Regions from separate parts of the Kitasatospora sp. NPDC087315 genome, predicted to be linked through region 1. Evidence: riboswitches for the same ligand, from Rfam matches in the RefSeq annotation. Region 1 holds a riboswitch; each other region holds the start of a gene.

Region 1 (3,978 bases):
GGCCCACCTCGCCGACGACGGGCTCGGCGTCCACCTGCGCCTGGACGTCGCACACGCCGTCCTCTCCACCCCGTACGGCACCACCGCGCTGACCGGCGCCGACCTCGCCCTCGCCGGGCCCGACCCGCTCGCCCGCTACGAGGCCGGCCTGCTCACCCACCTCGCCGACGACCACCCGGACGCGCTCGCCGTGCTCACCCGCCTGCTCGACCCGGACCTACTCACCGAGCGGCCCGGGATCCGCCCGCTGGCCCTCGACCGGTACGGCCTGGTGCTGCGCCTGGACCACCCGCACGGCCATCGCGACGTCCGTCTGGTCTTCCCCGAACCCGCCCGGGACGCGGACGAGTTCGGCCACCGGGTACACCAGCTGCTGACCGCCGCACACCGCGCGCTGCCCGCCCACCGGATCTGAACCAGGCCACCGGTCAACTGGGCTGACCAGACGTCAACTTCCCTTGGCGTCACGTAAAACGAAAACGGCCGGCCCGGCTCGCGAGAGGATTTCTCGCGAGCCGGGCCGGCCGACTGGGCGTGTCCCGCGCCCAGGGTGCCACTGTCGGTGCGGCGATCACCCGGTCGAGCGGTCACCCGACATGACCATCCCGAGTGGCCGTACGCCCCGCACCCAGCGGTGGTTCTGATGCCCGATCAGATGGCGACGCCGTGCGCCCGCAGGTAGGCGATCGGGTTGACGTCCGTGCCGTACCCCGCACCGGTGCGGATCTCGAAGTGCAGGTGCGGGCCGGTCACGTTGCCGGTCGCGCCCGAAAGGCCGATCTGCTGGCCGGCGGTGACGGTCTGGCCGATCCTGACGCCGATCGAGGACAGGTGCGCGTACTGGGCGTACTTGCCGTCGGCGAGCTTGATCTCGACCTCGTTGCCGTAGGCGCCGCCGTTGCCGGCCTTCACCACGGTGCCGCCCGCGACGGCGCGCAGCGGGGTGCCGGTGGAGACGACGAAGTCGGCGCCGGTGTGGTGGCCGGAGGACCACATCGAGCCGGCCACGCCGTAGGCGGTGCCGAGCTTCGGGCTGGCGACCGGGGAGACGTAGCTGGCGACGCCGGCCACGGTAACCGGGGCCGGGGTGGCGGGCTTGGCGACCTCGATCTTGGTCTGGACCGGGGTCTGCGGGGCGGGCTTGACCGGCTTGGCGGTCTGAACCGGCTTCGGCGCGGCGGCCGGAGCGGCCGGAGCAACCGGGGCGGCCGGCTTGGCGGCCTCGGCCGGAGCGGCGGCCTTGGCGCCGAGCGCGAGCTTCTGGCCCGGGAAGATCAGGTTCGGGTTGGCACCGACGACCGAGCGGTTCTGCTCGTACAGCGCCTGCCAGCCACCCTCGACCTGCTTGGCGTCGGCGATCTTCGACAGGGTGTCCCCGCCGACGACCTGGTAGCTCTGCTCGACCGGCGCGGCGGCCGGGGCGGCCTGCTGCGGGGCGGCGGCCGGGGCGGCGTCGGCGGTCGAGGAGTTGCTCTGCCGGGGCTTCGCGGCCGGCGCGGTGTGGGCCTGGGCGCTGATCGCGGTCACCAGCGGAAGGGCGAAAGCGGCGCCGGTGACGGCGGTGGCGATACCGATGCGGGCGGCGCGGGGCAGGGCGATACGACGAGCCTGTGCGGGCATGGAAGATTTCCTCTCCGACGCCTACGAGGTGAGCTGTCGGGTTCGGGCTGGAGTTGCCCGGCCGCAATGCGGCTTCACCCCAAGCCGGACCGTGAATTCCGGTCCGGCGACTTACCTTTGGGTCCCCCGCTCCTGCCGTACAGAGTTCAGTTCGCACCACCGGGCAGCGGCAGGACTAGGCGTTCCACCCGGTGGCCGCCCGGGCCGTGGCCGGGCGGTCGCTGAACTAAAACCCATCCGTACGGGCTAAGCAATGTCGATCACGTGAAGTCACCACAAAGCCCCGAGGCGTCGTGACACTCCGAATGATCGGCTGCACGGTACGCACACAATCCATTGACCTGGAGCGACCGCCCGGCGACACTCCGCCGATATCCGCGTCAGTACGCACGCGATCACCTACGGAATGCCATTCGCCGACACACCCCCCGGTGACCCTTGTCACGTCGGCCCGCGGGGCGCACGATCGGGCGGTGGCCACCTCCGAGGCCGGCACCCTGCGCCTGGGCACCGCGCAGGGTCGCTGGGTACTACTGGCGACGGTGCTCGGCTCCAGCATGGCGATGCTCGACGGCACCGTGGTGAACGTCGCCCTGCCCCGGATCGGCGCCGATCTGGGCGCCCCCCTCGCCGCCCTGCAATGGACGCTCAACGCCTATCTGCTGACCCTGGCCGGGCTGATCCTGCTCGGCGGCGCGCTCGGCGACCGCTACGGCCGCCGCCGGGTGTTCCTGATCGGCGTGGTCTGGTTCGCCGTCGCCTCGGCGGCCTGCGCCGCCGCGCCCACCATCGGCGTGCTGGTCATCGCCCGCGCCGTGCAGGGCATCGGCGGCGCCCTGCTCACCCCCGGCTCACTGGCGATGCTCCAGGCCGTCTTCCACCCGGACGACCGCTCGGCGGCGGTCGGCCTCTGGTCCGGCCTCGGCGGGGTGTCGGCCGCGGTCGGGCCGTTCCTCGGCGGCTGGCTGGTGGACGGCCCCGGCTGGCGGTGGATCTTCCTGCTGAACGTCCCGCTCGCCGTCCTGGTGGTCGCGGTGGCGGCCCGGCATGTGCCGGAGAGCCGGGACGAGAGTGCGACCGGCCGGTTCGACGTCCTCGGCGCACTGCTCGCCGCCCTGACCCTGGGCGCGATCACCTACGCGCTGACGGCGGCCGGTGGAGGGGTGTCCGCGTCCGTCTGGGTGACCGGCGTGGCCGGCCTGCTGCTGGGGGCGGCCTTCGTCTCGGTGGAGCGCCGCAGCCCGGAGCCGATGCTGCCGCTCGGCCTCTTCTCCTCCCGGCTGTTCACCGCGGTGAACCTGGTCACCCTCTGCGTGTACGCGGCCTTCAGCGGAGTGTTCTTCCTCCTGGTGGTGCAGTTGCAGACGGTCTCCGGGTTCTCCCCGCTGGTCTCCGGGCTGTCCCTGATCCCGGTCACCGTCCTGATGCTGGCCCTGTCGGCACGCGCCGGGCGGCTCGGCAAGCGGATCGGCCCGCGGCTGCCGCTCACCGTGGGTCCGCTGCTCTGCGCGGGCGGTGTGCTGCTGATGCTGCGGATCGGCCCCGGCGCCTCGTACTGGGCGGACGTGCTGCCCGCCGTCACCGTGCTGGGCTGCGGGATGGTGCTGCTGGTCGCGCCGCTGACCGCCACGGTGCTGGCGGCGGTGGAGGTCCGGCACGCGGGCATCGCCAGCGGTGTCAACAACGCCGCCGCCCGGGCCGCCGGCCTGCTCGCGGTCGCCGCCCTGCCCGCCCTGGCCGGTCTCAGCGGCGAGGCCTACCGGGTGCCCGCCTCGGTGGACTCGGCCTTCCACACCGCGATGCTGATCTGCGCCGGGCTGCTGGTCGCCGGCGCGCTGGTGGCCGTCACCACCGTCCGGGGCAATGTGCTGGCCCCCGAGGACCACCGCCCGGTGGCCGAGCCGGACTGCCAGTGGTCCTGCGGCACCAACGCCCCGCCGCTCGACCCGGGCCACGTCGACGCCGGAACGGCCGAGGGCCCCGCCACCGGAACGGCGGCAGGGCCCTCGGCGAACTGACGGCACACCGGCGCAGGCGCGGCGTCAGTGCAGACGGGGCGTCAGAGGATGTCGCCCGGCGCGTACTTGGCGGCCTCCGGGTACGCGGCCGCGACGGCCTCGACCCGGCGGACCACCTCGGCGACCTGGGCGCCGGCCGCACCGGTGAAGGAGAGCCGGTCGGCGAGCAGCGCGTCCAGGGCGGCCCGGTCCAGCGGGATCCGCTCGTCGGCGGCCAGCCGGTCCAGCAGCTCGTTCTCCCGGGCGCCGGCCCGCATCGCCAGCGCGGAGGCGACGGCGTGCTCCTTGATGACCTCGTGCCCGGTCTCCCGGCCGACGCCCGCCCGCACCGCGCCCATCA
Region 2 (3,978 bases), on a different contig from region 1:
TCGAAGTCGTTGAGGTAGGCGCCGTGTTCGATGCCCCGGCCGCCGTTGTGGTAGGCCGCGAACTCGGTGACCACATGGTGATGCCGGGCGTTCAGCCAGACGAAGATGCCGTCCTGCAGGTTGTTGTGGGCCAGGCAGCGCTGGAGGTCCACACCCCCTCGCTGTTCTCCGGCCACTCGTGGCCGGAGGCGCCGGTGACGCCCTGGACGCCGACGGCCACGCAGTCCACCGCCCGGCCGCCGGTGCCCGCGCCGAGGTTGAACCCCGTCAGGCGGTAGGCGCGCGGGTTGGGTTCGAGCCGGGTGCGGGAGGCCACGCAGGACTCGTGGACGATGTCGTCGGACGGGCGCTGCGGGGTACGGGTGTCCGGCGGGCCGTCCCACCAGGCGGCGTCCTCCCAGGTGTCGTGGCTGACGCAGCTGCGGAAGGTGATGCCGTGGCTGGCGTGCGGCACGAAGGCGTGGCTGCCCGCGTCGCGGACCACCACGCCCTCGACGACGGTGCCCCGGGTGGTGTCGCCGAGCATGTGGAAGTGCAGCCCGTACCGGCCGAGCACGGGCGCGGTGACGGGGACCGTGCCGTCCTGGCCCTTCCAGGTCTTCTCGGTGTCGGCGCGCGGACCCACCCAGCGCAGTGCGGCGTGCCGTACGTCGGCGGGCCGGGAGCCGGTGACGTGGACGTGCGCGCGGCCCTTCGCGGTGCCCTCGACCCGGACGCCGCGGGTCAGGTTGAGCAGTTCGGCGCCGACGGTGACGCCCCCTCCGGCGGTCACCCGGGGGTGGGCGTACTTCAGCGGGGAGGCCAGGGTGACGGTGGATCCGCTGACGGACCGGACGGTGACCAGGTCGTAGCGGGCGGAGAAGTCCTCGGCGTCGGGCGGGCCGGTCGGGGTGACGGCCAGTTCGTCGCCGGGCAGCCAGCCGGTGGGCTCGGCGGCCAGGCCGATGGAGGTGTCACCGGCCCGCAGCTCGCGGTCGGCGCGGACCCAGGCGGTCTTGGCCGCGCCGTCCAGCCGCAGGCAGCCGGCGCCGGTCACCCAGAGCCCGGTGTCGGTGTCGGTGTCGGTGTCGGTGTCGACCACCTTGGCGCCGTCGCCCTGGAAGCGCCGCTCGTCCACGGACGGGAAGCGGACGGTGTGCACGGCGGTGCCCTCGGGGGCGAGTGCCAGGGTGCCGCGGATCTCGACGTTGCCGTCCGAGGCGAGGGTGAGGGTGCGGTCGGCGGCGAAGGTGAGTACGCCGGTCGGCTCGACCAGCAGCGAGCCCACGGTGGCATCGGTGTCGAGGAGCACCCGGTCGGCGATCCGGACGGCGCTCCGCGGGCCGGGTACCGCACCGCCCCAGCCGGCCGGGTCGGACCAGCGGCGGCCGGCCAGGTCGACGGTCGGTGCGGCGGCGGGCCCGGCCCCGGAGGTGCCGACGGGCGGCGGCCCGGCGGGCCGGTGGTCCATGCCCGCGCCCTCGGCGGGGGCCGCGGCGGCGTCGGTGGGGCCGTCCGGGGCCACGGGCATACCGGGCATGCCGGTGGCCGCGACGGGCTGCGTCCGCCCGGTCAGCGAGCGCCGCAGGATCTCCTCGCCGCCGACCGCGGCGAACACCGTGCCGACCGCCGGCCAGCGCAGCATCGTCCGGCGGCGTACGGGAGTTCGGGGCCGTTCGGGCGATATGTCCACTCTGCGGCGTTTTGCCCGGCGGTGCACCCCCCGAGGCCTGACGGTCGGGCGCCCGGCACGCGGGTCCTCGTCCTTGGCCATCACCGCGCAGCCCTCCCGCCGGACGGCCGCGTCGGTACTGACGTCCTGAAGCACAGGCAGTTGGGTCCGGCCGCAGGGGCGTTGCCGAAAATCGGTCATTTCTGATCATGGTGGACAGCCAATCAACCCCTCACCCGTAAACCGTGACGGGCATCACACATGTTTGCGGTTTGAACGGGAGTCTGCTTAACGTGCTCCCCGTTCGTGGCTACACGAACCCAGCCCATCCGCAACGCCGAGTCCTGCCGTCGGTTGTGCTGGCAGCGCAGAAACGCACCACGGCAGGAGCGGGGGACCCACAGGTAAGTCGCCCCGGACCGGTTCCCGAAACCGGTTCAGGGCTAGGGGTGAAGCCGCGCCACGGCGCGGCCGGGCAACTCCAGCCCGAATCCGACAGCTCACCTCGCAGGCGTGGGAGAGGATCGCGTCTTCATGCTGCCCGTCAACGGCACCAGTCTGCCCCGTCGCGCCCGCCGCCTGATCGCCGCCGTCGGCGTCGCGGGTGTCGGCCTGACCGTCCCGTGCCTCACCACCGGCACCGCCTCCGCCGCCCCGGTCGCCACCTGGGACAAGGTCGCCCAGTGCGAGAGCGGTGGCAACTGGGCCATCAACACCGGCAACGGCTTCTACGGCGGCCTGCAGTTCACCTCCAGCACCTGGGCCGCCTTCGGCGGTACCGCGTACGCCTCGCAGGCCCACCTGGCCACCAAGGACCAGCAGATCGCGGTCGCCGAGAAGGTCCTCGCCTCGCAGGGCCCCGGCGCCTGGCCCGTCTGCTCCGTCAAGGCCGGCCTGACCAAGGGCGGCACCCCGGCCGCCGTCGACACCTCGGCCGCCGCGAAGCCGGCCGCCACCAAGCCGGCCGCCCCGGCCGCCACCCCCGCGCCGAAGCCCGCCCCGCAGGCCCCCGCGCAGACCCCGGCCCCGGCGAAGAGCCAGGCCCCCGCCGACTCCGCCCAGGCCAAGGGCGGCAGCCAGGCCCAGCCGACCGACTACACCGTCATCGCGGGCGACTGGCTCTCCTCCATCGCCGACAAGAACAACGTCCAGGGCGGCTGGGAGCGGCTGTACGAGCTGAACCGCGGCACCCTGACCCAGGGTCCGCACGTCATCTACCCGGGCCAGCAGCTCGCCCTGGGCAAGGGCGGCCAGGCCCAGCAGTCCGGCCAGGGCGCCACCGGCGCCTCCACCGGCAAGCCGGCCGCGCAGACCCAGGCACAGACCCCGGCCGCACAGACCCCGGCCGCGCAGACCCCGGCCGCGCAGGCCCCCGCCGCCAAGCCCGCCGCCAAGCCGGTCGCCAAGCCCGCCGCCCCGGCGCAGACCCAGGCCCCGGCGCAGACCGCCACCGGCAGCATGGCCGCCGCCGTCTCCTTCGCCCAGTCGAAGGTCGGTCAGGCCTACATCTACGGCGGCACCGGCAACGGCGGCTGGGACTGCTCCGGTCTGACCCAGGCCGCGCTGCGCGCCGCGGGCGTCTCCGTCCCGCGCGTCGCCGCCGACCAGGCCGCCGCCAGCACCCACGTCTCGCTGGACAGCCTGCTCCCGGGCGACCTGCTGTTCTGGTCCAACAACGGCAAGGACTCCGGCGTCTACCACGTCGCGATCTACATCGGCGGCGGGAAGTACGTCGAGGCCGCCAACCCGAGCTCGGGCGTGCGGACCCAGACCGTCGCCAACTGGGCCCCGGACTTCGCCGGCCGGGTCTGACCCGCCGGGCGTGCCCGGCACGCCCCCGACCCCGAGGCCCCCGGGGAGAGTCTGGTCGCTCTCCCCGGGGGCCTCGGCCTGTCTCCCCCGGCCGTCGCGCACCGGCCGGGTACCGGCGGGGCCACCGGTGGTCAACGCGGGCGCCGGCAGGGCATGCTGCTGCTCCGTACCCGAGGAGGAGTCACATGGCCCAGGTCACCGTCACGCTCGACGCCGATCTCGCCATCGACGCGATGACGCTCTCCGGCACCACGAACCCGCAGGACGCCGTCGAACTGGTCCCGCGCGACCACCTCGCCCGGGGCCGGCGCACCGGGACCCGGACCGGCGACGCCGCCGACGGACAACGGGTGAACCAGGAGCGCCCCACCGTCCAGGAGGGCTGAGCGCGGCACGGCCGGGGCCCCCGGGGAGCGTTCGCTCCCCGGGGGCCCCGGCACCGGTTCACCGCGGGCAGGCCCCGGTGGAGCCGCGCATCACCAGCTCCGGCTGGAACATGAACTCCCCGCGCTGGG
Region 3 (3,978 bases), on a different contig from region 1:
ATGTCGCCGCAGACGCCGACGACCGGGCAGCCCGGCCGGTCGAGCTCGGCGGCGAGGTCCTCGGCGATGCCGACCCGCAGGTCGGCGACAAGCACCCCGGAGGCGCCGGCGGAGGTGAAGCGGCGGGCGAGGTCGGCACCCGACCCGCCGTCGAGTACGGCGATGACCACGACTGCCCCGGCTACCCGCATGGTGCGCTCCTTCCAGTGGACGGCACCGCACCGTCGCCCACATTTTTTCGTTGGAGGATCGTAGGCACGTCCTGACCCTCCGCAACAGGGATTACCCCTCAGGTGACCAGGCTCACGCCTGCCGGGCCGGACTTACCCACCGGATACGGTCGTCCCATGCCAGTTCAGCCCGATTCCGCCCGCCCGCCGCTTTTCACCTGGGAGTTCGCCGCCGACCCGTACCCCGCGTACGCGTGGTTGCGCGAGCACGCGCCGGTGCACCGCACCACCCTGCCGAGCGGGGTGGAGGCCTGGCTGGTGACCAGGTACGCGGACGCCCGGCAGGCGCTCGCCGACGGCAGGCTCTCCAAGAACCCCGCCCACCACAGCGGGCAGGCGCACCGCACCGGCCGGGTGGGCATTCCGGGGGAGCGGCAGGCCGATCTGATGACGCACCTGCTGAACATCGACCCGCCGGACCACACCCGGCTGCGCCGGCTGGTGTCGAAGGCGTTCACGCCGCGCCGGGTGGCCGAGTTCGAGCCGCGGGTGCAGCAGCTCACCGACCGGCTGATCGACGGCTTCGCGGAGCGCGGCTCGGCGGACCTGATCCACGAGTTCGCCTTCCCGCTGCCCATCTACGCGATCTGCGACCTGCTCGGCGTGCCGTCCGAGGACCAGGACGACTTCCGGGACTGGGCGGGCATGATGATCCGCCACGGCGGCGGTCAGCGCGGTGGCGTCGGGCGCGCGGTACGGAAGATGCGGGCGTATCTGCTGGAGCTGATCCACCGCAAGCGGGCCGACCTCGGCGACGACCTGATCTCCGGTCTGATCCGGGCCAGTGACCACGGCGAGCACCTGACCGAGAACGAGGCCGCGGCGATGGCCTTCATCCTGCTCTTCGCCGGCTTCGAGACGACCGTCAACCTGATCGGCAACGGCACCTACGCGCTGCTGCGCAACCCCGGCCAGCGGGCCCTGCTGCAGGACTCGATCGTCCGCGGCGAGACCGCGCTGCTGGAGACCGGCATCGAGGAACTCCTGCGCTACGACGGCCCGGTGGAGCTGGCCACCTGGCGGTTCGCCACCACCCCGCTGGCCATCGGCGGGGTGGACATCCCGGTCGGTGACCCGGTGCTGGTGGTGCTCGCGGCGGCGGACCGGGACCCGGCGCGGTTCTCCGACGAGAACACCCTCGACCTGGCCCGGACGGACAACCCGCACCTCGGCTTCGGGCACGGCATCCACTACTGCATCGGCGCCCCGCTGGCCCGGTTGGAGGGCCGGGCCGCACTGGCCACGCTGCTCTCCCGGCTGCCCGATCTGCGGCTAGCCGAAAGCCCGGAGAATCTGCGGTGGCGCGGTGGTCTGATCATGCGTGGACTTCGTGAACTGCCGGTCGAATTCACCCCGGAGAGGCCGTCGTCCGAGACCGTCGACTGAGGTTTCCGGCGCGTCAGTCGGGTGCCGTCGACCCGCTCCACGTGGCCTGAATCACCATTAAACCGGACATAGCACCTCGGTTGGTAGGCGTATGACCACGGGCCGTAATTTCTGTGTGATGTGGGCGATATGAGCTTGTGATTGATGTGATGATCTGTCTAACCTCCCTGGAGTCCGCTGCTGCGGACCTCGTGCGCGGGACGCCGAATCCTGCCCGCCGCGTCACGGGAAATCGACCAGAACCCTTGGGCAGGGGCGGGGGAACCAGGTTTGTTGCCGTCCCCCACGGCTTGGGGTGAAGCCGCCCGCGCGGGCCGAGACGTTCCGCGTGACGCGGCCGGGCCACCTCCCGGTCCGAACCCGACAGCTCACCTCGCAGGCGTGCGGAGAGGGACATCTTCATGCTGTTCGTTGGAACTGGCCGTCACCGTCGTCGTACCCAGGCCGAGAAGGCCATCGCCGTCGCCGGTGTGGCCGGCGTCGGACTCGCGATGCCGCTCCTCACCGCCTCCGGTGCCTCGGCCGCGCCCGCCTCCACCTGGGACGCGGTCGCCCAGTGCGAGAGCGGCGGCAACTGGAGCATCAACACGGGCAACGGCTTCTACGGCGGCCTGCAGTTCACCTCCAGCACCTGGAAGGCGTACGGCGGCAACGCGTACGCCGCGCAGGCCAACCAGGCCAGCAAGGCCCAGCAGATCTCGGTCGCGGAGAAGGTCCTCGCCTCGCAGGGGCCGGGCGCCTGGCCGGTCTGCTCCCAGAAGGCCGGCCTGACCAAGGGCGGCGCCCCGGCCGCGGTCGACACCTCCGTCGCCAAGCCCGCCGCGCCGAAGCCGGCCCAGCCGAAGCCGGTTCAGCAGCAGGCCCAGAAGCCCGCGCAGAAGCCCGTCCAGCAGCAGGCCCCGCAGCCGGCCGCGAAGCCCGCCCAGCCCGCGCAGCAGAACACCCAGGCCCCGGGCTTCTCCGGCAAGGCCGGCTGGGACGCCGACGCGAAGGTGTACTGGTACCAGAACAACGGTGCCTGGTACTGGACCAGCCACCAGAGCGTCTACCAGCAGTACGCCGGCCAGGCCGCGAGCCAGGACTTCCGCCCGGCGGCCGCCCAGAGCGCCCCGGCCGCCGCGCCGAAGAGCGGTCACGGCTACACCGTCCAGTCCGGCGACACGCTGTCCACCATCGCCGCCGCCCAGGGCGTCTCCGGCGGCTGGCAGGCGCTGTACGACGGCAACCGCGGCACCGTCGGCGGCAACCCGAACCTGATCGTCCCCGGCCAGGTGCTCACCCTCGGCTGAGTCCCGCACCGGGCGACAGCGGGCGAAGGGGGCCGGATTCGGCCCCCTTCGCCCGCTTCCGGCCCCGTCCATGGGGCAACCAGGTGAACTACCGGTGGGTAGGCAGGCCACACGCTGAGACGGGACCGAGGTCAGCGTGGCCCTGAGAGCCCGTGCGGTTAGGCTCTGGTCGTAACGACTCCGCAATCGTCCCGCCGACATCATCACCGTCAGCCGGACCCCTGCTTCCGCTAGGAGATGCCTCGTGCCGTCCATCGATGTCGTCGTAGCCCGTGAGATTCTCGACTCGCGTGGGAACCCCACGGTCGAGGTCGAGGTCGGCCTCGACGACGGCAGCACCGGCCGTGCCGCTGTCCCGTCGGGTGCCTCGACCGGCGCCTTCGAGGCGCTGGAGCTTCGCGACGGTGACAAGAACCGCTACTTCGGCAAGGGCGTGGAGAAGGCCGTTCTGGCCGTCATCGAGCAGATCGGCCCGGAGCTGGTCGGCTACGACGCCACCGAGCAGCGCCTGATCGACCAGGCCATGCTCGACCTGGACGCCACCCCGGACAAGTCCTCGCTCGGCGCCAACGCCATCCTGGGCGTCTCGCTGGCCGTCGCGCACGCCGCCGCCGAGGCCAGCGACCTGCCGCTGTTCCGCTACCTGGGCGGCCCGAACGCGCACGTCCTGCCGGTCCCGATGATGAACATCCTCAACGGCGGCTCGCACGCGGACTCCAACGTCGACATCCAGGAGTTCATGATCGCCCCGATCGGCGCGGAGTCCTTCTCCGAGGCCGTCCGCTGGGGCGTCGAGGTCTACCACACCCTCAAGGGCGTGCTGAAGGAGCGCGGCCTGTCCACCGGCCTCGGTGACGAGGGCGGCTTCGCGCCGAACCTGGACAGCAACCGCGAGGCCCTGGACCTCATCGTCGAGGCCATCCAGAAGGCCGGCTACGTGCCCGGCAAGGACATCGCGCTCGCCCTGGACGTCGCCGCCTCCGAGTTCCACGAGGACGGCGCCTACCAGTTCGAGGGCAAGGCGCTCTCGGCCAACGAGCTCATCGAGTACTACGCCGAGCTGGTCGCCGCCT

Evidence for each region. A riboswitch is a leader RNA that binds a small molecule or an ion and turns the genes downstream of it on or off. The one in region 1 is predicted to bind cyclic di-AMP.
Region 2: it holds a riboswitch for cyclic di-AMP, as region 1 does, so the genes downstream of both, ACIO5D_RS02960 (transglycosylase family protein) here and ACIO5D_RS32965 (peptidoglycan DD-metalloendopeptidase family protein) in region 1, are expected to answer to the same signal.
Region 3: it holds a riboswitch for cyclic di-AMP, as region 1 does, so the genes downstream of both, ACIO5D_RS07020 (transglycosylase family protein) here and ACIO5D_RS32965 (peptidoglycan DD-metalloendopeptidase family protein) in region 1, are expected to answer to the same signal.

The regions. Positions count from the first base shown of each region.
Region 1 is NZ_JBIUYD010000030.1:36,377-40,354, reverse strand. Features, by position in the region: gene ACIO5D_RS32970 (DUF2470 domain-containing protein) at 1-415, shown strand, start outside; gene ACIO5D_RS32965 (peptidoglycan DD-metalloendopeptidase family protein) at 652-1,620, opposite strand; cyclic di-AMP (ydaO/yuaA leader) riboswitch at 1,624-1,782, opposite strand; gene ACIO5D_RS32960 (MFS transporter) at 2,178-3,638, shown strand; gene purB (adenylosuccinate lyase) at 3,680-3,978, opposite strand, start outside.
Region 2 is NZ_JBIUYD010000002.1:13,367-17,344, forward strand. Features, by position in the region: gene ACIO5D_RS02950 (hypothetical protein) at 1-152, opposite strand, end outside; gene ACIO5D_RS02955 (hypothetical protein) at 92-1,624, opposite strand; cyclic di-AMP (ydaO/yuaA leader) riboswitch at 2,008-2,178, shown strand; gene ACIO5D_RS02960 (transglycosylase family protein) at 2,165-3,463, shown strand; gene ACIO5D_RS02965 (hypothetical protein) at 3,649-3,849, shown strand; gene ACIO5D_RS02970 (LacI family DNA-binding transcriptional regulator) at 3,908-3,978, opposite strand, start outside.
Region 3 is NZ_JBIUYD010000004.1:7,404-11,381, reverse strand. Features, by position in the region: gene ACIO5D_RS07030 (SDR family NAD(P)-dependent oxidoreductase) at 1-191, opposite strand, end outside; gene ACIO5D_RS07025 (cytochrome P450) at 348-1,616, shown strand; cyclic di-AMP (ydaO/yuaA leader) riboswitch at 1,841-2,012, shown strand; gene ACIO5D_RS07020 (transglycosylase family protein) at 2,018-2,905, shown strand; gene eno (phosphopyruvate hydratase) at 3,150-3,978, shown strand, end outside.